One region of the Mesorhizobium sp. WSM4821 genome, then DNA from elsewhere that is predicted to be linked to it. Evidence: predicted binding sites of a transcription regulator. Region 1 holds the regulator's gene; each other region holds the start of a gene.
What was found. Region 1 encodes PhoB, which activates phosphate uptake and scavenging genes when phosphate is short. Its sites were predicted from a motif close to TGTCATNNANCTGTCAT; they were not measured.
Positions count from the first base shown of each region.

Region 2: a site for PhoB is predicted at 3,493-3,509, ahead of pstS (phosphate ABC transporter substrate-binding protein PstS). Genes of this name have one in related genera too.
Region 3: a site for PhoB is predicted at 3,235-3,251, ahead of AC0NID_RS07515 (alkaline phosphatase D family protein). Genes of this name have one in related genera too.

Region 1 covers NZ_CM148371.1:1,841,284-1,849,359, forward strand. Annotated here, with positions in the region: gene pstB (phosphate ABC transporter ATP-binding protein PstB) at 1-625, shown strand, start outside; gene phoU (phosphate signaling complex protein PhoU) at 659-1,366, shown strand; gene phoB (phosphate regulon transcriptional regulator PhoB) at 1,383-2,072, shown strand; gene AC0NID_RS08835 (ROK family protein) at 2,204-3,451, opposite strand; gene xylF (D-xylose ABC transporter substrate-binding protein) at 3,724-4,764, shown strand; gene AC0NID_RS08845 (sugar ABC transporter permease) at 4,925-6,256, shown strand; gene AC0NID_RS08850 (ATP-binding cassette domain-containing protein) at 6,349-7,143, shown strand; gene AC0NID_RS08855 (CHASE domain-containing protein) at 7,287-8,076, shown strand, end outside.
Region 2 covers NZ_CM148371.1:3,472,486-3,480,561, forward strand. Annotated here, with positions in the region: gene AC0NID_RS16725 (FAD binding domain-containing protein) at 1-156, shown strand, start outside; gene AC0NID_RS16730 (xanthine dehydrogenase family protein molybdopterin-binding subunit) at 153-2,474, shown strand; gene AC0NID_RS16735 (2OG-Fe(II) oxygenase) at 2,623-3,366, shown strand; gene pstS (phosphate ABC transporter substrate-binding protein PstS) at 3,634-4,722, shown strand; gene AC0NID_RS16745 (Na/Pi cotransporter family protein) at 4,798-6,528, shown strand; gene AC0NID_RS16750 (pseudouridine synthase) at 6,598-7,362, opposite strand; gene AC0NID_RS16755 (gamma-glutamylcyclotransferase) at 7,585-8,076, shown strand, end outside.
Region 3 covers NZ_CM148371.1:1,576,427-1,584,502, forward strand. Annotated here, with positions in the region: gene ppa (inorganic diphosphatase) at 1-206, shown strand, start outside; gene AC0NID_RS07500 (hypothetical protein) at 437-1,027, opposite strand; gene AC0NID_RS07505 (TetR/AcrR family transcriptional regulator) at 1,071-1,688, opposite strand; gene AC0NID_RS07510 (MFS transporter) at 1,763-3,046, shown strand; gene AC0NID_RS07515 (alkaline phosphatase D family protein) at 3,324-4,898, shown strand; gene AC0NID_RS07520 (hypothetical protein) at 5,068-5,349, opposite strand; gene typA (translational GTPase TypA) at 5,550-7,379, shown strand; gene AC0NID_RS07530 (DUF1062 domain-containing protein) at 7,437-8,063, opposite strand.

The DNA of each region.
Region 1 (8,076 bases):
CTTTCTGCGCTGCCTGAACCGGATGAACGACACGATCCCGATCGCCCGGGTCACCGGCAAGATCACGCTCGACAGCGAGGATATCTACGACCCGAAAATCGACGTCGTCGAACTCAGGGCTCGCGTCGGCATGGTGTTCCAGAAGCCGAACCCGTTTCCGAAGTCGATCTACGAAAACGTCGCCTACGGTCCACGCATTCACGGCCTGGCTAGGAGTAAGGCGGAGTTGGACGGCATCGTCGAATCGAGCCTGAAGAAGGCCGGCCTGTTCAACGAGGTCAAGGATCGCCTGCTCGAGTCGGGCACTGGTCTCTCCGGCGGACAGCAGCAGCGCCTGTGCATCGCGCGCGCCATCGCGGTGTCGCCGGAGGTGATCCTGATGGACGAGCCGTGTTCGGCGCTTGATCCGATCGCCACCGCCCGCGTCGAGGAACTGATCGACGAACTGCGCCAGAACTACACGATCGTCATCGTCACTCATTCGATGCAGCAGGCAGCGCGCGTGTCGCAGCGCACGGCCATGTTCCACCTCGGCTATCTGGTCGAGGAGGGCGCGACCGACAAGATGTTCACCAATCCCGACGACAAACGCACCCAGGACTACATCACCGGCCGGTTCGGTTGAGCGGCGGCGAATTTCGAACACGAGGACAGTATCATGGGTGAACACACCGTCGCATCTTTCGACGAGGAATTGGAGCACATCGACCGGCTGCTCCGCGACATGGACGAGCTAGCCGCCGCGATGGTCGCGGCGTCAATCCGCGCGTTGCTAGCTTCGGACAATGCGATGGCGCAGCGCGTCGTCTCGGACGACACGATCATGGATGCGCGGCAGCGCGAACTCGACGATAGCGCGATCACGCTGATCGCCAAGCGGCAGCCGATGGCGCAGGATCTGCGTGCCGTGGTCGGCGCAATCCGCATGGCGGGCGATCTCGAGCGGATCGGCGACCTGGCCAAGAACATAGCCAAGCGGGTCAGCGCCGTCGGACAGAGCGCCACGCCACGCAATCTCTCGCACGGTATCGACGCCATGGCGGATCTCGTTCTCGAGCAGCTCCGCGGCGTGGTCGAGCACTATGTCTCGCGCAACGCCGACGCGTTGAAGGAACTGCGCGCCGCCGACGAGAGGATCGACGTGAAATACACGGCGGTGTTTCGCGAGCTCCTGACCTACATGATGGAGGATCCGCGTAACATAACCGCCTGCACGCACCTTCTATTCTGCGCCAAGAATCTCGAGCGTATCGGTGATCATGTCACCAACGTTGCCGAAAACGCCTACTATGTCGTGACCGGGAATCAATTGCCGGCGGACCGCCCGAAGCTCGACGAGACGACAATGTCGGCGCCGGCGACATGACAGGGGTAACCGGCCGATGATCGCGCCGCGCATCATGGTGGTGGAGGATGAAGAGCCTCTAGGCGTCCTCCTCCGCTACAATCTCGAATCCGAAGGCTATCAAGTCGAGGTGGTGACACGCGGCGACGAGGCCGAGATCCGGCTGCAGGAGAACGTGCCCGATCTTCTGGTGCTGGACTGGATGGTGCCGGCGATTTCCGGCATCGAGCTTTGCCGGCGTCTTCGGGTGCGTCCCGAAACCGAGCGGCTGCCGATCATCATGCTGACCGCCCGCGGGGAGGAGAGCGACCGGGTGCGCGGCCTTTCCACCGGAGCGGACGACTATCTGGTCAAGCCCTTCTCGACACCGGAATTCATGGCCAGGGTCAAGGCGCTGCTGCGTCGCGCCAAGCCGGAAGTGCTGTCCAGCGTTCTCAAGGTCGGCGACATCGTGCTCGATCGCGAATCGCACCGGGTCTATCGCAAGAAGAGTGAGATCCGGCTCGGACCGACCGAGTTCCGGCTGCTCGAATTCATGATGCGGCATCCCGGCCGCGTGTTCTCGCGCAGCCAGCTGCTCGACAATGTCTGGGGCGAGACGATCTACATCGACGAACGCACGGTGGACGTCCATGTCGGCCGGCTGCGCAAGGCGGTCAACAATGGTCGCATGCCTGATGTCATCCGCACCATCCGCGGTGCCGGCTACGCGATCAGGGAAGACTAGCTCCACGGCGCGAAGGTTCTGACAGTCGGATGTGCTGCGTTGGCGGATCGCATGTCTTGGCGGCTATCGAAAACGCCCATTGCTTCGCCCAGGGATGACGAAGTTGGGCCTCCCGCGCTCTTCGGTCAAACTCAAGCCACGTTCTTCCCCGCTGAGCCTCCTCTCGCCTGCACGCCCGGCGCGAAAATCTCCTGGTCGACGAAGCTTAGCGCCCGCATGGCGCAGCCTTCGCGGATCAGCGGCAGCTCGTTCGGCTCGGTGTCGAAGGAAATCGAACCCGAATGCTGGCCGCCGGCGGTCTGGGCGATGGCTTCGCGCAGGGCCGGCTCGATCAGGTCGAAAGCGGCGGCACTGGCGCCGACCATGGCGACCGGCGCCGGATCGATCAGTGCGAACAGGCTGCCGAGCCCAAAGCCGAGCGCTTCGCCGGCCTTGCGGTAGGCTTCGCGCTCCGGTCCGTCCGTCTCGCGCGCCCGGGCGGCGAGCGCCCGCATGTCGGCATCGCTGACATCGGCGACCGGCTCGGTGTTTTCGCTCAACTGCCTAGCGTTGCGCCAGATGGCGTAGTTGCCGGCATAGGCCTCGACGCAGCCGCGCCGCCCGCAGCGGCAGAGCGCGCCGCCCGGGCGATGGATCATGTGGCCGAATTCGCCGCCCGAGGAATGAGTGCCGGTGAACAGTTCGCCTTTCAGCACCAGCCCCATACCGATGCCGTGCGAGAGCAGGATGGCGATAAAATCGTCGCGGTAACGATCCGGGTCGCGCCAGCGCAGCGCCACGGCCATCATGTTGCAGTCGTTCTCCATGGTGGCCGGGATGCCGAACTGGTCTTCCAGAATGTCGGCGAAAGCGATGTTCGTCTGCGGCGTGATCGGCGACCACAGCATGGCTCGCGCATGGGAATCGGTGATGCCCTGGATCGCCAGCGCGATGCGCGCGACGCTTTGGACATCGAGGTCGGGATCCTTGAGCCGGCGCCGGACGATGGCGACGCATTCGCCGATCAGTGCGTCGCGCGACATGGTCAGCGTGTCCAGCCGGCGCTGTTCCTCGGCGACCACTTGCCCGGCATAATCGATGACGGCGACCGAAAGGAAATTCAACGACAACACGACGGCCAATACCTTAGCCGCTTCCGGATTGAGGCTGAGGCCGACCTGCGGCCGGCCGCGTTTCAGCGAAACGGTCTCGCTTGCCCTGCTCTCGGCAAGGATGCCCTCGTGGATAAGGTCGGAAGAGATCGCCGATATCGTCGAATGGCTGAGGCCGGTAGTCGCCGCGATCTCAGTTCGCGACGGATGGCCGGCCCGGCGCACGGCCGAAATCACCATCCCCCGGTTGCGCCGGCGCAAATCGTCGTGGCGGATTCCGACCGACATGTCTTGCGTTCCTCCCGGTCGTCCTCGCGGCCTCTCGTGATGCGAAGGCCGTCGGCGACACCAGGCAAATATTGGCAGAAGCCGACAGCCCTGTCATTATTTATTCCGAGACTCGAAAAAACGCCGGGCAGGACATCAAAATCCATCAGAATTGATGTTGACAGCGCTTCGGCGTTCGACCAGTATTTTTTCGAGGCTCGAAAAAATAGAGCCTTTTGTGCCGGCCTTTGGGCCAGTTTGGTCGCGCCGTACGTGGCGCAGGGAGGAATACCATGAAGAGATTCACAGCCGTCATCCTGGCGGGGGTCGCCATGTCGCTGACGCTCGCGTCGGTCGCGCAGGCGAAGGACAAGGTCATTGGCGTTTCGTGGTCCAACTTCCAGGAAGAGCGTTGGAAGACCGACGAGGCCGCCATGAAGGCAGCGATCGAGGCCGCCGGCGACAAGTATATTTCCGCCGATGCGCAATCCAATCCCGGCAAGCAGTTGACCGATGTCGAGAGCCTGATCTCGCAAGGCGCCAACGCGCTGATCATCCTTGCGCAGGATGCCTCGGCCATCGGACCTGCGGTGCAGAAGGCGCTGGACGAAGGCATTCCGGTCGTCGGCTATGACCGGCTGATCGAGAACAAGGACGTCTTCTATCTGACCTTCGACAATCAGGAAGTCGGGCGCATGCAGGCCCGCGAAGTGTTCAAAGTGGCGCCGGAAGGCAATTACGTCTTCATCAAGGGCTCGGGCGCCGACCCGAATGCCGATTTTCTGTTCGCCGGCTCCATGGAAGTGCTCAAGGAGGCCATCGACAGCGGCAAGATCAAGAATGTCGGCGAAGCCTATACGGACGGCTGGCTTCCCGCCAACGCCCAGAAGAACATGGAACAGTTCCTGACCGCCAACGACAATAAGGTCGATGCGGTGGTTGCCGCCAATGACGGCACCGCCGGCGGCGTCGTCGCCGCGCTGACGGCGCAGGGCCTGGCCGGATCCGTCCCGGTGTCGGGCCAGGACGGCGATCACGCGGCGCTGAACCGCATCGCGCTCGGCACACAGACCGTATCGGTGTGGAAGGATGCGCGCGAACTCGGCAAGAACGCTGCCGAGATCGCCTCGCAACTTGCCGACGGCAAGCAGATGACCGACATTGCGGCCGCAAAGGACTTCACCACGCCGGGCGGCAATGCCGTCAAGTCGCTGTTCCTGACGCCGATTGCTATCACCAAGGACAATCTCAACGTCGTCATCGACGCCGGCTGGATCACCAAGGACGCGGTTTGCGCGGGCGTCGCCGCCGGCAGCGTGGCGGTCTGCAACTGATCTCGATCACTTCGCAAGGAAACGAACGCCGCGGCTGTCAGTCGCGGCGTTTTCAAAAGGGCTTTCCGCTTCAAATGGCTTCCGCTTCAAATGATTGGGGAAAGCCGGTGGCATCGTGTTCCGGCATCCGCGCCAGACGGCAACCCGGTGGGAGGACTTCATGACCGACACGGCATCCAACCCACCGGCCGCCAGAACGGCCGAAGACCGGGCGCGTGATTCCGAACTCAGCGCCGTCGGACGGTTCCTCAAGGCAACCGAGCTCGATATACGCATGCTCGGCATGGTCGGCGCGCTGCTGGTCATCTGGTTTGGAATCCACATCCTGTCGGGCGGGCTTTTCCTCACGCCGCGCAATCTCTGGAACCTGTCGGTGCAAACCTCCTCGGTCGCGATCATGGCGACCGGCATGGTGCTGGTCATCGTGATGCGCAACATCGATCTTTCAGTCGGCTCCGTCGAAGGCGTGATTGGCATGGTGATGGGCGTGGCGCAGGCCGAATTCCTCATCCGCGTCATGGGATTCCAGCTTGGAAGTCCCTGGATATGGGTCGTCGCACTGGCTGCCGGTGTGGCGCTCGGCCTCATGATCGGCGCGCTCCAGGGCTTCATCATCGCCTATCTCGAGGTTCCGGCCTTCATCGTGACACTGGGCGGGCTGCTGATCTGGCGCGGCATGGCGTGGCTGATGACGAGCGGGCGCACCGTCGCGCCGCTGGACGCCACCTTCCAGCTCATGGGTGGCGGGCCGCGTGGCTCGATCGGGGCGACCGCGAGCTGGATCGTCGGTGCTCTCGCCTGTGTGGCCGTCGCCTTCATGCTGCTCAACGGCCGGTCGCAGCGCAAACGGTTCAAATTTCCACTGCGCCCCATCTGGGCGGAAATCTTTCTCGGCGTGGTTGCTTGCGCCGCCATTCTTGGCGCCGTCCGGATCGCCAATTCCTATCCGTGGCCGGTCGGCATCGTGCGCCGCTACGCCCAGCAGAACGGCATCACCATCCCCGAAGGCGGCCTGTTCATCGCCCATGGCATCGCCATACCGGTACTGATGGCGGTCACCGTTGGCATCGTCATGACCTTCATCACCCGGCGCACCCGTTTCGGCCGTTACGTCTTTGCCATCGGCGGCAATCCGGAAGCGGCGGAACTCGCCGGCATCAACACGCGCTGGGTTACCATGAAGGTGTTCATGATCATGGGCGTGCTGGCCGCAATCAGCGCGGCGATTGCGTCGGCCCGCCTCAATGCGTCGACCAATGCACTCGGTACGCTGGACGAACTCTTGGTCATCGCGGCGGCGGTCATTGGCGGCACGTCGCTTGCCGGCGGCTCCGGCACGGTGCTCGGCGCCATGCTGGGCGCGCTCCTGATGCAGTCGCTGCAGTCCGGCATGGTGTTGCTCGGCATCGATTCACCGCTTCAGAGCGTGGTCGTCGGCGCTGTCCTGGTTGTCGCCGTCTGGCTCGACACCGTCTACCGCAAGCGGGTCTAGCATGGCCCCCAACCGAAGGCTCGCGTCGGCGAAAAGTGGATACCGGTATACGGACAATCAAGCCCAAGCAAAAACCATAGGGAGGAACGATCATGGCTGACACGACTGCTCCCACGCCACTGATCGATATGCGCAACATTTCGATTGCCTTCGGTGGCATTCGCGCCGTCGACGATGCGTCGATCGACCTTTTCCCGGGCGAGGTCGTGGCGCTGCTCGGCCACAACGGCGCTGGCAAGTCGACGCTGATCAAGATCCTGTCCGGCGCCTACAAGCGCGATGCGGGCCAGATCTTCGTCAACGGCGAAGAGGCTTCGATCTCCAATCCGCGCGACGCCAAGAAATACGGCATCGAGACGATCTACCAGACGCTGGCGCTCGCCGACAATGTCGACGCCGCCGCCAACCTCTTCCTTGGCCGCGAACTGATGACCGGCTGGGGCACGCTCGACGATGGCGCCATGGAGGCCGAGGCGCGCAAGGTGATGGGCAGGCTCAATCCCCGGTTCCAGCGCTTCAAGGAACCGGTGATCAAGCTTTCTGGCGGCCAGCGGCAGTCGGTGGCGATCGCGCGCGCCATCCTCTTCAACGCCCGCATCCTGATCATGGACGAGCCGACGGCGGCACTGGGGCCGCAGGAGACGGCGCAGGTCGGCGAATTGGTCATGCAGCTCAAGGCCGACGGCATCGGCATTTTCCTGATCAGCCACGATATCCATGATGTGTTCGAGCTTGCCGACCGCGTCTGCGTGATGAAGAACGGTCAGGTCGTCGGCACGGCGCGCACGAGCGACGTCACCCAGGACGAGGTGCTCGGCATGATCATCCTGGGCAAGTGCCCGCCTGGCGCCATTCCGGGACCAGGTGCACTGAAGATCGCCGCCTGAAGCTTTAAATAAGCCGGCTAAATAACAGCCAGGTGACCGGCCTTGTGATATGCCAGCCATCATGATGGTTTGGCCGCGCCATTGTGTTGACGCGGGGAGTTGCCCATAAAGGTTTGGAAACCGTTCACAGGCCGCGGCAGCAATTGAAGAAGTTTTTTCCGATCGTCGCTTTCATCGCCGTCGCGCTGATCAGCCTGACGATGGCGGGATTCGCCTATTTCGCCACGCAGGAAGCGGCGCGCATCAAGTTCGCGGCGACGGCGGACGACGCGCTCAACCGGATCGATAGCCGCATCGACCTGCATCTGTCGCTGCTGCGATCGACGCAGGCGCTGTTCAACGCCCGCAATGGCGGCATTTCGCGAAGCGAGTTCAAGGCATTCTTCAGCGCGCTCGATATCGACGGCAATTTCGCCGGCTTGCGCGGCATCGGCTTTCTCCGGCTGGTGAAAGCCGGCGACGAGGCAACGGTCGAGCGTGCCATCCTGCGCGACTATGGAGCCAGCCATGTGATCTATCCGGCTACGACGACGCTGCCGTGGCGCACGCCCATCGTGCAGTTCGAGCCGCTCGACACGTCGAGCCAATCCAGCATCGGCTACGACATGTTCACCGAACCGGTGCGGCGCGAGGCGATCGAAAAAGCGATGGCCGACGATCAGCAGCATGCGAGCGGGCGCGTGCAGCTTGGCCAGGAAACGGGAGCTGCGCAGACCTTCACCGGCTTCCTGGTCTTCGTGCGGCTCAACATCGATACCGCGCCGGACGGCATCAATGCATCCATGTCCTCGGCATCAGGCTTTCTCTATGCGGCCTTCCGCGCCCGCGACCTGTTCCAGACCGCGCTCAGCCGGACGCCGCTGCTGCCGGTCAACATTGAAATCTACGACGGCAAGGTGGATGCCGACAATCTCTTGTTCCGGTCGGAGACGC
Region 2 (8,076 bases), 1.6 Mb from region 1:
GCGCTCAAGGGCAAGGTGCTGGAACCGGACACGGCCAGGCGCGCCAGCCTGCTCGCCATCGAAGGCGCCGTCGACCACGGCGCCAACCATTACAAGATCGAACTGGCGCCGCGCGTCGTCGCCCGCGCCATCCTGAAAGTGGGAGAAGCTGCATGACCGCTCACGAGATCAGAACCAGACATGGCGATTCGAAGAGGGGCGACGCGTCGGACGGCGCCGTTCTCGCGGAAGCCGTGGGCGGGCGGCTGTCGCGCGTCGACGGCCCGGCCAAGATCACCGGCGCCGCAAAATACGCGGTCGAGCAGCGGCTCGACGGGCTTAGCCATGCCGTTCTCGTCGAGAGCACGATTGCGGCGGGCCGGGTGCGTTCGATCGACACCGCCGCCGCCGAAACCGCACCCGGCGTGCTGCTGGTGCTGACGCCGGACAATGCGTTGCGCCTCAACACCGCTACGGACTGGCTGGGCACGCCGCCGCCTGACGCCCCCTATTGTCCGTTGGCGCGCGACATCACCTTCAGCGGCCAGCATGTCGCGGCGGTGGTGGCCGAGAGTTTCGAGCAGGCGGTCGCGGCCGCGGCCCTGGTCAAGGTCAGCTATGACGAGACGCCGGCAATCGTCGACCTTAGCGATCCGAAGGCCGGCGACGGCATTCCGATCGACACGATGACCAAGGAATGGGGCGACGCGGAAGCGGCTTTCGCTTCGGCGCCGGTGCGGATCTGCGCCGCCTACAACACGCCGCGCGAATACCAGTCGCCGATGGAGCCGCATGGCCTGATCGCGCACTGGCAGGGCGACCGGTTGACGGTGTGGGAGCCCAGCCAATGGCTCGACGGAATGGCGCGGACCTATGCCGAATGGTTCGGCGTGCCGTTCGAGAATGTGCGCCTGGTCTCGCCCTATATCGGCGGCGGTTTCGGCTCCAAGGCGTTCGCATACGGCTATAGCGCGGTGGCGGCGATTGCCGCGAAAATGCTGGGACGGCCGGTGAAGCTCGCGGTCACGAGGCCACAGACCTTTACCGCCTATGGCGGACGGGCAGCGACGCGCCAGACGGTGGCGCTCGGTGCCGAAGCGGAGGGCCGGATCCAGTCGATCGTGCACCGCGGCGTCAACGAGACTTCGGTCGACGGCATGTGGGTCGAGCCGCTCGGTTCGGTCACCTCGATCATGTATGCGACGCCGAATTTCTCGTCGCGGCAGAATGTCGTGCGGGTGAACACGGTGGTGCCGGGTGCCCTGCGCGCGCCGGGCGAGAACCCGAGCGCCTTCGGGATCGAAAGCGCCATCGACGAACTGGCTTACGAGGTCGGCGTCGATCCGCTGGAAATCCGGCTCAGGAACTACGCCGAACAGGATCCGGAAGCGAAAAAGCCGTGGTCTACGCGGCAGCTGCGCGAGGCCTTCGCGGTTGGCGCCGAGGCCTTCGGCTGGTCGAAGCGCACACCCGAGCCGCGCTCGATGCGCGACGGCAATCAGCTGATCGGCTGGGGCGTTGCCGCCGGCACCTATCCGGTGCGGCGCGCCTATGGCGAGGCTGTCGTGCGCATCCTCGCCGACGGCTCGGTCGAGGTCGAAAGCTCGAGCATCGACATGGGGCAGGGCACCTATACGATCCTGGCGCAGACCGCAGCCGAAGTGGTGGGCGTGCCGGCTGAAAACGTCGTGGTGAAGCTGGGTGACTCCCGCTATCCCCGCGCCGGCGTCACCGGCGGGTCGCGGCTGGCCGGCGTAATGACCGGCGCCGTGCACAAGGCAGCGACAGCCGCGCTCGACCAGTTGGTCGGGCTGGCGATCAACGATCCAAATTCGCCATTCCATGCATTGCAGGCCAACACGCTGGTCGTCGCCAACAGCCGCATCGCCTCGCCGCGCGGCGACGGCCCTGAGGTCTCGATCGCCGAGCTGCTGGCCAGCATCGGGCGCGATCGGATCGAGGCGATGGGCGACACCATGCCGGCGGATTCCACGCCAGAGGATCGCTACAAGAACTACACCACCATCACCACGGCGCTGTCGCACACCGAGGGCGACTATTCACGGCACAGCTGGTGCGCGCATTTCATCGAGGTGCGCGTCGACGAGGACTTCGGCACGGTTCGCGTGTCGCGCGTGGTGTCGGCGCTGGATTCGGGCCGGCTCTACAATCCCAAGCTCGCCGAAAGCCAGTGGAAGGGCGGCATCATCATGGGCATCGGCCAGGCGCTGCTGGAGGAAGGCATCGTCGACCGCCGCCATGGCCGCATCGTCAACAACAACCTGGCCGACTATCTCATCGCGACCAATGCCGACATTCCCGCCATCGAGGTGATCTCGGTCGGCATCCCCGACCCGCATTCCTCCGTGCTCGGCGGCAAAGGTGTGGGCGAGTTGGGCATCGTCGGCGTGGCGCCGGCGATCGCCAACGCGGTGTTCCATGCCACCGGCAAACGGGTGAGGGATCTGCCGATCACGCTGGAGAAGCTGATCTAGGGGTGGGACGGCGAGGCTGCTGATCTCCCTCTGGCGCAGATCGGCAGCTTCAACTCTGTGCGTAACCTCATTGGCAGGAAACGGGTGGTTCGCACGCGCTGTTCACCCATCTGTCGGCAGAAGGCTACGAGCCAGAGGAGGCAAGGCCATGACCATTCATTCGATAGGTTCGAGGGCACGGGTCCGATCGGCGGAGGCGCGGGTCGGCGGATATGATTGGCAGGTATTGGCCGAGGGGATGAGCGGCTATGGCTGCGCGGTGATGGAAAAGCTGCTGACTCCGCAGGAGTGCAGGCAGATCTCAGCGCTCTACCCAGACGAAAGCCATTTCCGCAGCCATGTCCATATGGCGCGGCACGGTTTCGGCAAGGGCGAGTACCGTTACTTCCGCTATCCCTTGCCCGAGCTGATCGGCGGCCTGCGCACCGCGCTCTATCCGCGCCTCGCCGTGGTCGCCAACGACTGGAACGAGCGTTTGGGGCTTGCGCAGCGCTATCCGGACGAACACGCCGCGTTCCTCAAGCAATGCCACGACCAGGGCCAGACGCGGCCGACCCCGCTGCTGCTGCGATATGGTCCCGGCGACTTCAACTGCCTGCATCAGGATCTCTACGGCGATCTTGCCTTCCCGCTGCAGGTGGCGATCCTGCTGTCGGAGCCGGACAAGGATTTCACCGGCGGCGAGTTCGTGCTGACCGAGCAGCGCCCGCGCATGCAGAGCCGCGCCGAGGTGGTGCCGCTGCGCCAGGGCGACGCCGTTGCTTTCGCGGTCCACAATCGGCCGGTCCAGGGCAGCAAAGGCAGCTACCGGGTCAATCTCAGGCACGGCGTCAGCCGGCTTCGCTCAGGCATGCGCCACACCGTCGGCATCATCTTCCACGACGCGAAGTAATTTGCCCCAGACTTCACAGGCGCTGCGCAGAGCCGTTCATCGGCTCTGAGGTGGTCGAACGATTCTCCAGGGCAAGTGCTGCGGTTGGAAGGATTCGAATAAAAAAGAGTCGTCCCACCACATCTCTGTCATCCAATCGTTAACCAAGGTTCATACGATGAGCGATGTGCTCTTCCGGCCAGCGTCCGCTCGCCGGACGGATGACTGTTGATATCTGGCAAGACTGAAAAATAGCTACCCGTATGCGCAGTATAGTGGGGGACCGTCATGATACTTGCAGCCGGCTTTGCTTCACTGCGGGGTAAATGGGCGAAGATAACGAGCGGCGCCTTCACGCTTGCCGTTGCCGTGGCGATCGAGGCCGCTGCACAGGCTGAGCCCATTCGCGGCGCCGGATCGACACTGGCCGCACCGATCATCGGCAAATGGGCAGCGGCCTACGAGAACGCGCGCGCCGATGGCGGCGACTATGTCTCGCCCGACTGGAAGGTGGACTATGAAATCGTCGGCTCGCTCGCGGGCGTCCTGCGTCTCGATCAGCCGGACATGGATTTTGCCGCGACGGATGCGCCGATCAACGCCGACGACCTCAGGAAGGCCGGCCGCCAGCAGTTTCCGATCGTGATGGGAGCCATCGCCGTCGTCGTCAATCTCGACGGCATTGGCCCAGGCAGCCTTCGCCTGACCGGGCCGCTTCTGGCCGACATCTACCTGGGCAAGATCCAGTCATGGTCCGATCCCGCGATCAAGGCGGTGAATCCGGATTTGACGCTGCCCGATCTCAGGATCAGCATTCTTCACCGCAAGGATGGTTCCGGCTCGACCTTTGTCTTTACCGAGTATCTGTCGGCGACCAGCGAGGAGTGGAAGGCGAAATACGGCGCCAATACGCTGATCTCGTGGCCGCTCGGCACTGACGCGGAAGGCACGCAGAACCTCATCCGCGCCGTGCACGACACGAAAGGCGCGATCGCCTATGCCGAGTCCGGCCAGGCCCAGCGCGCAAACCTCTCCTACGCGCTGATCCAGAACAAATCCGGCACCTTCGTCAACCCGGGGCCGGAGGGCGCTCAGGCTGCCGCGACCTCCATCGACTGGGCGCGAACGACCGATTTCTTCGCTTCGCTGACCGACCGGGACGGCGATGCCGCCTATCCGATCAGCACGGCGGTGTTCGCGGTCGTTCAGGTCTCGGGACGCTCGGAACATCGCTATCGCCGCGTGCACGACCTTTTCCGGCTCGCCTTCGCACAGGGCGCGGGCGAGGCCGCGGCGCTCGGCTATGTGCCGCTGCCAAAGGCGCTCGTCGACCAGATCGAACAGTACTGGGCAAGGCAAGCGCCCGTCGGAAACTGAGCCGGGTGAAGGGCCGGGCCGCCTCGCGCGACAATTGAACCCGCCGCGGTGGCGGCTTGTTGGGGACTGCGTGACATGGATATAGATATCTTCAAGGACATCTTCGTGCCGGTGATCGGCGGGTTGGGCATCTTCATGCTCGGCCTGGATTTCATGGCAAATGGCATCCAGGCGCTTTCGGTCAACCGGATGCGCGCCTTTCTCGCCAAAGCCGCGGGAACGCCGATCAAGGGCGTGCTGGCGGGAACGCTGATCACGGGCGTCATCCAGTCGTCGACCGCGATGAGCGTCATGGTCGTCGGCCTGGTCAATGCCGGCGTCATCGCCTTGAGACCGGCGATCAGCGTGATCATGGGCGCCAATATCGGCACGACGCTGGGCAACGGGCTCATCGCCCTGCCGCTCGGTCCGCTCGGGTTGATCCTGGCCGGCGTGTTCTCGCTGGTCTACTGCTTCGCCAAAAGCGAAAAGATCAAGAACACAGCGCTCGCCTGCATGGGCTTCGCGCTGATCTTCTATGGCCTCAACCTGATGACCGGCGGCCTGCGTCCGCTTCGCAACCTGCCCGAAGTCATGGCCCTGCTGCAGACGCTGACGGCCGACTCCTACCTCAACCTTCTCAAATGCGTGTTCATCGCCGCCGGCGTGACCGCCATGATCCATTCGTCCTCGGCGACGATCGGCATCGTGATGGGCCTTGGCGCCGCCGGCATTCTCGACTGGACAACGGCGGTCGCCTTCTCGCTCGGCGCCGATCTCGGCACCACGATCACCTCGTGGATGGCTTCGCTCAACCTTTCGAAGAACGCCAAGCGGACCGCGTACGCGCACATCTCGTTCAACATCATCGGCGTGTGCATCACTATTCCGCTGTTCTTCGTCTCCATCGAGATCCTCGCATGGGTCATGCAATTCTTCGGCGGCGATCCCGCCGTTCCGGTGATCGTCGACGGCAAGGAAACCTTCCCCCTGGTGCCGGTCGCTGTCGGCGTCTACTCGACCTTCTTCAATGTCTTCAACACGTTGTTGCTGTTCCCGTTCACCGGGATGTTCGAGCGGGTCCTGTCGCGTGTCGGGCACACGGACGACGAGGACGCCGAGGATTTCTCGACGCCGAGGTTCCTCGACCGCAAGCTGGCCGGCGATTTTGCCAAGGCCGTTCCCGCCGTTCAGCAGGAGACGGCCCGGCACCTCCAGGCCGGCGCCATGTTCCTCGACATCGCACGCTCGTCCAAGAAGGCGCCGTCGGATCCGGGCGAGCACTATCTCGCAACCGACATCCTCAGCCGTGATATCCGTGCCTACACCGCCGATCTCATGAAGGAGGATCTGCCCTACGACCAGCTCGATCTGATCGCCAGCCTGATCGAAGAGGCGGACTTCACGGCCGCCCTGACGGAATCGATGCATCAGGTGGCGCGCCGCGTGCGGCGTGAGAAGTTCAGCAGCCCGGCGCAGGCCATCGTCGACGTCGCGTTGAGCAAGCTCGACGTCTCGCTGCGGGAGATCCTGCCGACCTACGGCATTTCCGACCCGCAGATGCCGGCCGGTCATGTCAATCTCCCGGAGGTCGAGGAATTGCGCGCCCGCACGCTGGCGCTGGGACCGAATGCGGGCGCCGCCGAACGCGGCACGATCCTGGCCCTGCTCGGGTCGATCGAGCGCGCGGAAATCCTGATCCAGCGCATCGACGCCGAGCGCAAATCGGTCAACCGGCAGAGCGTGCTCGCCCGCGCCTCGGCACGCATGGAGACCAGGCCGCGCTCGATGGGCGATCCCGGCCTCAGCCCGGTCCCGGCCGAGTAGGCCGGACGGCAGGGCTGCCCTTTTCCTTCTCCCAAAAGGAGGGGAGAAGGAAGAGCGATGTGTTCCCGCTCAGGCCGCAAACAGCGCCAGCTCTTCGGCGGTGAGATGGCGTGCCTTGCCTTTGGCAAGGTCACCGAGGCGCAGTGGGCCGATCGCCACCCGCACAAGGCGCAGCACCTCGATATCATGCGCGCCGAGCAGCCGGCGGATATGGCGGTTGCGGCCTTCGTCGAGGGTGATTTCCAGCCAGGCGGTGCTGGTGCCGCTGCGCAGGATTTCGATCGACCGCGCCGTCAAAAACTCACCATCGACGGTCGCGCCAGCGCGCAACCGGGCCAGCATGGCCTCGTCGGGCAGGCCGCTGATCCGCACATGATAGACCTTGGCGACATGCGAAGCGGGATCGAGCAGGCGCTGCGCGAAGCGCGTGTCGTTGGTCATCAGGAGAAGGCCCTCGCTGGCCTTGTCGAGACGGCCGACCGGCGACACGAAGGGCAGGGCGAGTTCTGCCAGGCAGTCATAGACGGTGCCGCGGTCCTGCGGGTCGTCGCGGGTGGTCACCAGGCCGCGCGGCTTGTTGATCATCAGGTAGATCTTGCGCTCGGCAACGACGCGGCTGCCGTCGACCTCGATGCGGTCGCGGCCGGGATCGACCCGCATCGAGCCGTTGCGCACGACCTTGCCCGCGACCCGGACGCGCCCTTCGGCGACCAGAACCTCCGCCTGCTTGCGCGAGCACAGGCCGAGTTTCGACAGCGCACGGCAGAGGCTGACGCCTGGGGGATTGGCTCCAGCGGCGGGGCGTGGCCGGCCGATTCCGGGTCGTGGCGACATGGGTCTTACGTGTGGGCTCCTGTGTCCGGGGCATCCCAGTATAACCGGCTGCCGGTTCTGTCCACGGGACAGGGAACAGAATGTCGCCGCTGGTGGAGCGAGGCGGCCTGCTGTTTTTCGACGGCTGATGCTCATTCGATTTCAGCACAATATCAGCGTTCGTTCAGGACGCGGAGGCCATGCCGCGGCGATGCTCTCGGGAGACAAACCCGATGAGCGGCCATGACAATCGCCCTGACAGAAGACCTCCTTGCCAGAATCGATCACAGCATCGAAGACGCGGGCCCGGCGTCGGGACTGCGCAGCCTGGAGGATCGCGACTATGCCGCCATTCGCAAGCAACTGCTTGCCGCACGCCCACGCGACGTCTGGGTGTTCGCCTATGGCTCGCTGCTGTGGAACCCATGTTTCGAATTCGTCGAGGAGCGGCCGGCGACCGTACATGGCTGGCATCGGCGATTTTCGCTATGGCTGACCCGCTGGCGGGGCACGCGTGAGCGGCCGGGCCTGATGCTTGCGCTCGACCGTGGCGGCAGCTGTCGCGGCGTCGTCTACCGTCTCCCCGATCGTGACATCGACGCGACAATCGACCGGTTGCTGCGCCGGGAGATGAGCGCCAACCCGCCGACCAACATTCCCCGCTGGGTCTCCGTTCGAGGCGCAGGTGGGAATTTGCGGGCCATCGCCTTCGTCGCCAACCGGAGCGGCCCCGCC
Region 3 (8,076 bases), 260 kb from region 1:
CTTCACCCAAGCTGACGCTACGCTACGAGAACATCACCGAGTACACGCAGCTGCCTGACATCACGCGCGACCAGGTGCAGCATTTCTTCGAACACTACAAGGATCTCGAACCCGGCAAATGGGTCAAGATCGAGGGCTGGCACGGTGCCGCCTACGCCAAGAAGATGATCGTCGAGGCGATCGAGCGGGCCAAGGCGAGCAATTAATCCGACGTTTTTCCAAGCATTGCATTAAGGTGGTGCGGAAACTGCGAGACGTCGGCGGGACAGCGCCCCCCATCTCCCGGGGGAGATTGGCAGTTTGGCCGTCCCGTCTCTCTTTCAGCGTTGGAGATTGGCGAAAGCGAAAGTTGGCAGCCGATCTCCCTCCTTTTGTGGGGAGATGTCCGGCAGGGCAGAGGGGGGCGTGAAGGATCGCCGAAGGGCGGCGGTTGCCACTAATTGTCGACGCGGCCGAAGTCCGGCGCCTTGCCGATGACGACGCGCTTGTCCTTGCCGCAGGCAAAGGTCCTCGCCTTCTCGTCGGCGAGCTTGCGCGCCTGGTCGTTGGCACTGGGGTCGCCCGTGGCCAGCACCAGGCCGACGGTGCAGCCCACATAGGTTTCCGGCTGGGCAACCTTGGCGACGATCAGCACTTCGGTCGGTTTGTTCTCGTCCTCGGGATTGCTGATCGAGCGACGGTGGATGACAGCGAAAGGAACGGCGCGATCGCCGTTTGTCTCGATGCGCCACTCGATCCTGGGGCCGGCCGAATTGAAGCCGATAAAGCTTTCCCAGACCGCGGTCATGTCGCTTGACGGAAATCCGTAGAACAGCGATTCCCGGGCATCGTCGTAAGCGACCAGCACCGGGTAGCCGCGGTAGCCGGAGCAGGCAAGACTAGCCCAGTCGCCGTCACCTTCCTCGGCTTGCGCGTAGGTCACGCAGTTCTTCTTCCAGTCGAGATCGGTGTAGACACTGGAAATGTCGCCGGCCTGGGCCGCTTGACAGAGGCCGGCGAGGGCAAGCGGGATCAACAGGGTTCGCATGGCGGACATCTCCGTTTCGGGCGGCCCAGCGTATCGTCTAACGCTATTTCTTCAAGCTCGCCCCGATCAGCAGATCGGCATTCCTGGCCACCGATTGCGCCGGTCCGCCGTGCCCGAACAACTGGCCGCTGATATAGGCGCCCTCGATCAGCAGCAGCAGCCCGTCGCCCAGCGTATCGGCGTCGGCGGCGCCCATCGCGGCCGCCATGGCGCGCAGGCGGCGGCGCAATTCCTGTTTGTTGGCCTCGCTCACGATGCGGGCCGGGTGGCCGTGCTCGGGATATTCGACCGCCGCATTGGTCATGCCGCAGCCGCGATAGTCAGCTTTTTGCGTGCGCTTGCCGACGCGGGTCAGGAAGGCGGCAATCTGCGCGCGCGGATCGCCGGGATGGGCAGCCACCGCCTCATCGAAGCGGCCCCAGAACTCGAGGTCGTATTGCCGGAGATAGGAGGCGGCCAGCTCGTCCTTGGACGGAAAACTGCGGTAGAGGCTGGGCTTGGTGACGCCTGCGCGCTTGACGATCTCGTCGACGCCGATCGCCCTGATGCCTTGCCGATAGAACAGGTCACGCGCCACGCCAAGGATCTTCTGAGCGGCCCGGAGTGGTGGCGCCACATCATCCGAGTTGATCGTCGGTTCAATGCTTTTCATTCTCGACATGGTGTTGCCCGGTTGACAATGTTACCGATCGGTACGTATACCTTTCACCCATCAGCAACGTACCGGTCAGTAACATGATAGTCCACTCCCGTCCGTTTGGCCAGCGCTACGCCTTCGTCGTGGTCGCCGTCATTTTCCTTTGTCTGCTGATCGCGGCAGGCCTCCGGTCGGCGCCGGCGGTCATGATGCTGCCGCTGGAGGAGAGCTTCGGCTGGCGGCGCGACGTCGTCTCGCTCGCCGCGGCCATAGGCATCTTCCTCTACGGTCTGACCGGACCGTTTGCCGCAGCCTTGATGGAACGGGTCGGGCTGCGCCGCACGCTGCTGGCAGCGCTGCTGCTGATGTCGGGTTCGACGGCGCTCAGCCTGTTGATGACCGAGCCATGGCATCTGCTTCTCACCTGGGGCGTGTTTTCCGGCGTCGGTTCCGGCGCGGTCGCCACGGTACTTGGCGCCACCATCGTCAACCGCTGGTTCAAGACCAATCGCGGCCTGGTGATGGGGCTGATGTCGGCCTCCGCCGCTACCGGCCTGCTGGTGTTCCTGCCGCTGCTCGCCGCACTCGCCCAGTCAGGCGGCTGGAAGCCGGTCGTCATTACCATTGCGGTCGCCACCGCCTGCCTGGTGCCGCTGGTCTGGCTGCTGGTGCCGGAGCGTCCGGCCTCGATCGGCATGGTACGCTACGGCGCCGAGGCCGACGACGTGCCGCCGGTTCCGCCGGCCTCGCAGGGCAATTTCCTGATGCACACGCTCAACACGCTGCGCCGCGCCGCTGGCACCCGCGTGTTCTGGTATCTGTTCGCCACCTTCTTCATCTGCGGCTTCACCACCAATGGACTGGTTGGCACGCACCTGATCGCGTTCTGCGGCGACATGGGCATCGGTGAGGTGCAAGCCGCCGGCCTGCTGTCGCTGATGGGCATCTTCGACCTGATCGGCACGACGCTGTCGGGCTGGCTCACCGACCGCTTCGATCCGCGCAAGCTGCTTGGCGTCTATTATGCGATCCGCGGCCTGTCGCTGATCTATCTGCCCTACTCCGGCTTCTCGTCGACCAGCCTGATTATCTTCGCCGTGCTCTACGGATTGGACTGGATCGCCACCGTGCCGCCGACGCTCAGGCTGTCGAACGAGGCGTTCGGCGACCGCAGCGGGCCGATCGTCTTCGGTTGGATCGTCGCCGGCCATCAGGTGGGCGCTGCGACCGCAGCCCTCTTCGGCGGCACCATGCGCGAACTGCAGGGCAATTACGAACTTGCCTTCCTCATAGCCGGCATGACGGCAATAGCCGCAGCCTGCATCTCGCTGTTGATCAACACCAGCCGGCCGGCCTTCGAGCCGGAACCGCAGGCGGCTTAAGGCGCGACGGTCAAGCTGCAATCTCCCCCACGTAGGGGAGATGGCCGCGAAGCGGCCAGAGGGGGGCGGTCCGACCGGGCTCGGCCCCTTACCGCGACGCAGGAGGTCGGCGCTCCACGCGAGACGACCCCTTCTGTCGCCTTCGGCGACATCTCCCCTCAAGGAGGGAGATTCGCTAGCCTGTCGATTGTTATCAAACCTTCATGATTTTGAGATGCGGCTGAAACATTGACGCTGGAGCTTGGCGGCGACGTTCAACGCCATCCAGGAGACAGCCATGAACAAAATTTCGATGACGCGGCGCGCTTTCGTCGCGTCGGCGAGCGCCTTTGGCCTCGTCGGCGCCTCGGGCCTCGCGCTTCCCTATTATTCCCGCGCCAATCAGCGGCCGGCCTTCACCCATGGCGTCCAGTCCGGCGACGTCGACGCCACCAGCGGCATGGTCTGGACGCGCACCGATCGCCCGTCGCGCGTCATGTTCGAAGTGTCGTCGACGGAGAATTTCGCCAACGCCATTCGCCTTGCGCCGCTCGCTACGTCGCCTGCCAGCGATTACACAGCGAAGCGGCTGCTCACCGACCTCGCCTCCGACCAGGACATCTTCTACCGCATGATTGCGGCCGATCTCGCCGACATCAACGCCGTCTCCGAGCCGGTCGTCGGCCGTTTCCGCACGGCGCCGGCTTCGAAGCGCGACATTCGTTTCGCCTGGTCGGGCGACACAGCAGGCCAGGGCTGGGGCATCGACGACACCGGCATGAAGACCTACGCCACGATCGGCAAGCATACGCCCGACTTCTTCCTGCATTCGGGCGACACCATCTATGCCGACGGCGCGATGAAGGACGAGGTCGACCTGCCCGGCGGCGGCAAATGGAAGAACACCGTCCTCATCGACGAAAAGCGCAAGGTTGCCGAGACGCTGGATGAGTACCGGGGTCAGTGGAAGTACAACATGATGGATAGGAATGTGCAGGGGCTCAACGCCATCTGCCCGACCTTCTATCAGTGGGACGACCACGAGGTGGTGAACAACTGGTCGGATTCGAAGGACCTGAGCGCCGACGACCGCTATTCGGAAAAGTCCATCCATGTTCTGGCGGCACGCGCGGCGCGCGCCTTTCAGGAAATGACGACGATCCGCTACGAGCCATCGGAACCCGGCCGCGTCTATCGCAAGATCGCCTACGGGCCGCTGCTCGACGTGTTCTTCCTCGACATGCGTTCCTATCGCGGCCGCAATGGTCCTGGCATGCAGGATACGATGACGCCGCAATCGCGCGTTCTCGGCGAACAGCAGACGAGGTGGCTGAAGCGCGAACTGGCAAACTCCAACGCGACGTGGAAAATCATCGCCGCCGACATGCCGCTGGGTCTCGTCGTCTGGAACGATGGTGCCAAGAAGGTCGGCGCCGAGGCCGTCAGCAATGGCGACAACGGCCCGGCCAAGGGCCGCGAGCTGGAAATTGCCGACCTCCTTCGCTACATAAAGAATGCCGGCATCGACAACACCGTCTGGCTGACCGCCGATGTGCACTACACGGCGGCACACTACTACAATCCTGACAAGGCGCAGTTCCAGGACTTCAATCCATTCTGGGAATTCGTCTCGGGTCCGCTTCACGCCGGCACGTTCGGTCCCAACGATTTCGACATGACCTTCGGTCCGGAGCTGAAATTCATCAAAGCGCCGACCGCCGAGCAGGGGCAGAACCTACCGCCCTCGGCCGGGCTGCAGTTCTTCGGCCTCGTCGACATCGACGGCGCCACCGAGCAGATGACGGTGCGGCTGATGGATCGCGACGACAACGAACTCTACAAGGTCACGCTCGATCCGGTCCAGTCGGCGTGAGTGACTGGCGCCTATTCACCCTCCCCCTTGTGGGTCCCTTGTGGGAGAGTCGGCGAGGTTGGCTTTGCAAATGAGACGGGGTGGGGGTAAAGCGCCGACACAGGTAGGGAAGCCCCACCCCGCTCCGCTTCGCGGATCGACCCTCCCCTTGGGGGGTAAAGCGCGGTCGTCAGTCCGGATAGCAGACGGTTGGAATGTTGGGCCAGACCGCGCTGTCGCAGCCGGCGTTTTTCTGCCTTTGCTTGAAGGCGGCGCTGACCGGCCCGGTCACCACCGGGTCGACGCCATCGGGAGCATCGGCAAAAAGCTGCTCCGCCGGACGCGTATCGGACGGCAGGGCAGGGCGTGCCTCGTTGAAGATCGCAGCCGATTGCGCGGCGCCTGCCGCAAGGAGCACGCCCAGGGCAGCCCATGCGAGGATTGGCCGGTATCTGATGCCCATATTGGTCATGAAATTCGAACTGCCCCGACCGTGAAAGGTTCCGCATTGGTTAATAATTTCATTTCATACCAAGACGCTTAAGATTTGGTGACCATGTATTTGGTGACACGCCTCCTCTTTCGCAATTGCGAAAAACCCTGTATGAGCCGCGCAACCGAAAGAGGCAGCGCCCTTTGGCCTGCTGCCTGCAACGCTCCCGAGACCACAACATGAAACTCCGCAATATCGCGATCATCGCGCACGTCGACCATGGAAAAACCACCCTCGTCGACCAGCTCCTGAAGCAGTCCGGCTCGTTCCGCGACAACCAGCGCGTCGCCGAGCGCGCCATGGATTCGAACGACCTCGAAAAGGAACGCGGCATAACCATCCTGGCCAAGGCGACCTCGGTCGACTGGAAGGACTTCCGCATCAACATCGTCGACACGCCAGGCCACGCCGATTTCGGCGGTGAAGTCGAGCGCATCCTGTCGATGGTGGATTCGGCCATCGTGCTGGTCGACGCCGCCGAAGGGCCGATGCCGCAGACCAAATTCGTCGTCGGCAAGGCGCTCAAGGTCGGGCTGAAGCCGATCGTCGTCATCAACAAGATCGACCGGCCGGACGCCCGCCATGTCGAGGTAGTCAACGAGGTGTTCGACCTGTTTGCGGCACTCGACGCCACCGACGAGCAGCTCGACTTCCCAATCCTCTACGGTTCCGGCCGCGACGGTTGGGTCTCGGAAAATCCGGAAGGTCCGAAGGACGAGGGCCTGGCGCCGCTGTTCGACCTCGTCATCAAGCATGTGCCGGCGCCGACCGTGCATCCCGGTCCGTTCCGCATGATCGGCACCATCCTGGAGGCCAATCCGTTCCTCGGCCGCATCATCACCGGCCGCATCGAATCCGGCACGCTGAAATCCAACCAGGCCGTCAAGGTGCTGCACCATGACGGCACCCAGGTCGAAACCGGCCGCATCTCGAAGATCCTCGCTTTCCGCGGGCTCGAGCGGCAGCCGATCGACGAAGCACAGGCAGGCGACATCGTCGCCATTGCCGGCCTGTCGAAGGGCACCGTCGCCGACACGTTCTGCGACCTGTCGGTGACCGAACCGCTGCATGCGCAGCCGATCGATCCGCCGACCGTGACGATGTCGTTCCTCGTCAACGATTCGCCGCTGGCCGGCACCGAGGGCGACAAGGTGACCAGCCGCGTCATCCGCGACCGCCTGCTGCGCGAGGCCGAAGGCAATGTCGCGCTGAAGATTGAGGAATCGCCGGACAAGGATTCGTTCTTCGTCTCCGGCCGCGGCGAATTGCAGCTTGCCGTACTGATCGAGACGATGCGCCGTGAAGGCTTCGAAATCGCCGTGTCGCGACCGCGCGTCGTCATGCAGCAGGGCGAGAACGGCGAATTGCTGGAGCCGGTCGAGGAAGTCGTTATCGACGTCGACGAGGAGCATGCCGGCGTCGTCGTGCAGAAGATGTCGGAGCGCAAGGCCGAGATGGTCGAGCTGCGCCCATCGGGCGGCAACCGCCAGCGCATCGTCTTCCACGCGCCGACGCGCGGCCTGATCGGCTACCAGTCGGAACTGTTGACCGACACGCGCGGCACCGCCGTCATGAACCGGCTGTTCCACGCCTATCAGCCCTACAAGGGCGAGCTGCCGGGCCGCACCAACGGCGTGCTGATCTCCAACGAACAGGGTGAATCGGTGGCCTACGCCATGTGGAACCTGGAAGACCGTGGACCGATGGTCATCGACCCGGGCGTCAAGGTCTATCAGGGCATGATCATCGGCATTCATTCACGCGACAACGACCTTGAAGTGAACGTGCTGAAGGGCAAGAAGCTGACCAACATCCGCGCCGCCGGCAAGGATGAGGCGGTGAAGCTGACGCCGCCGATCCGCATGACGCTGGAACGCGCGCTGGCCTGGATCCAGGACGACGAGCTGGTCGAGGTGACGCCGAAGACCATCCGCCTGCGCAAGCTCTATCTCGACCCGAACGAGCGCAAGCGTTTCGAAAAGTCGGCGAAAGTGGTCGGCGCGGCGTAAGCTTTTTTCTCCGGAAATAATTATCGAGTGAGGGAGCAATGCTCCCTCCCTTTTGCTTCATCCGCCGGCAGCCGAGATGATGGCTTCCCGGGCGGGCTCGCCGGCCAGACCGATGCGGATCGCCGTTCCCGTTCGGGCCGCCTTGCGCAAGGCTTTGGCATCGTGCGGATCGACGACCAGCCGCCGCTTCTCTCCCCAAGCGTGAAGCCGCGATCGTGAGATGCCGAGTTCGCTGGCGAGCAGTCGGTCGAGCCGTAGCGCTGTCGGCATTTCCAGCCCGAGCTGGAGTTCGACAGCGGTGGTGTTTTCCGGCCTGTCCCCGAGCATTTCCTCATGAACGGTGGCTTCATGAAACTCCTCGACGCGCCCGATCGCGCTGCGCAGTGCGACAACATCGAAGGCATGCCGACGCGCCAGCGTCGGGTCGTTGCTTTCGAGCGCCCGCAGCAGCTCCGGCTCGATATCGCAGCGGTTGCGCCGCTCCAGAATGCCGAAATTCCATGAATTGTCGCAATCGATGCAGCGGTAGATCAGCCAAGCATCGATGCGTTTGCCGTTGGCGTTGACGCGAAATTTTCCGCTGCTGTGGTAAGCTTTCAAGCCACCGCAGCGATTGCAGTTGATCAGAGGTCGAGGCGCGGTTTTGGGCACGATCGCCCAGCGGATACGCAGTATCGAAGACATGCCGAAAAGCCCT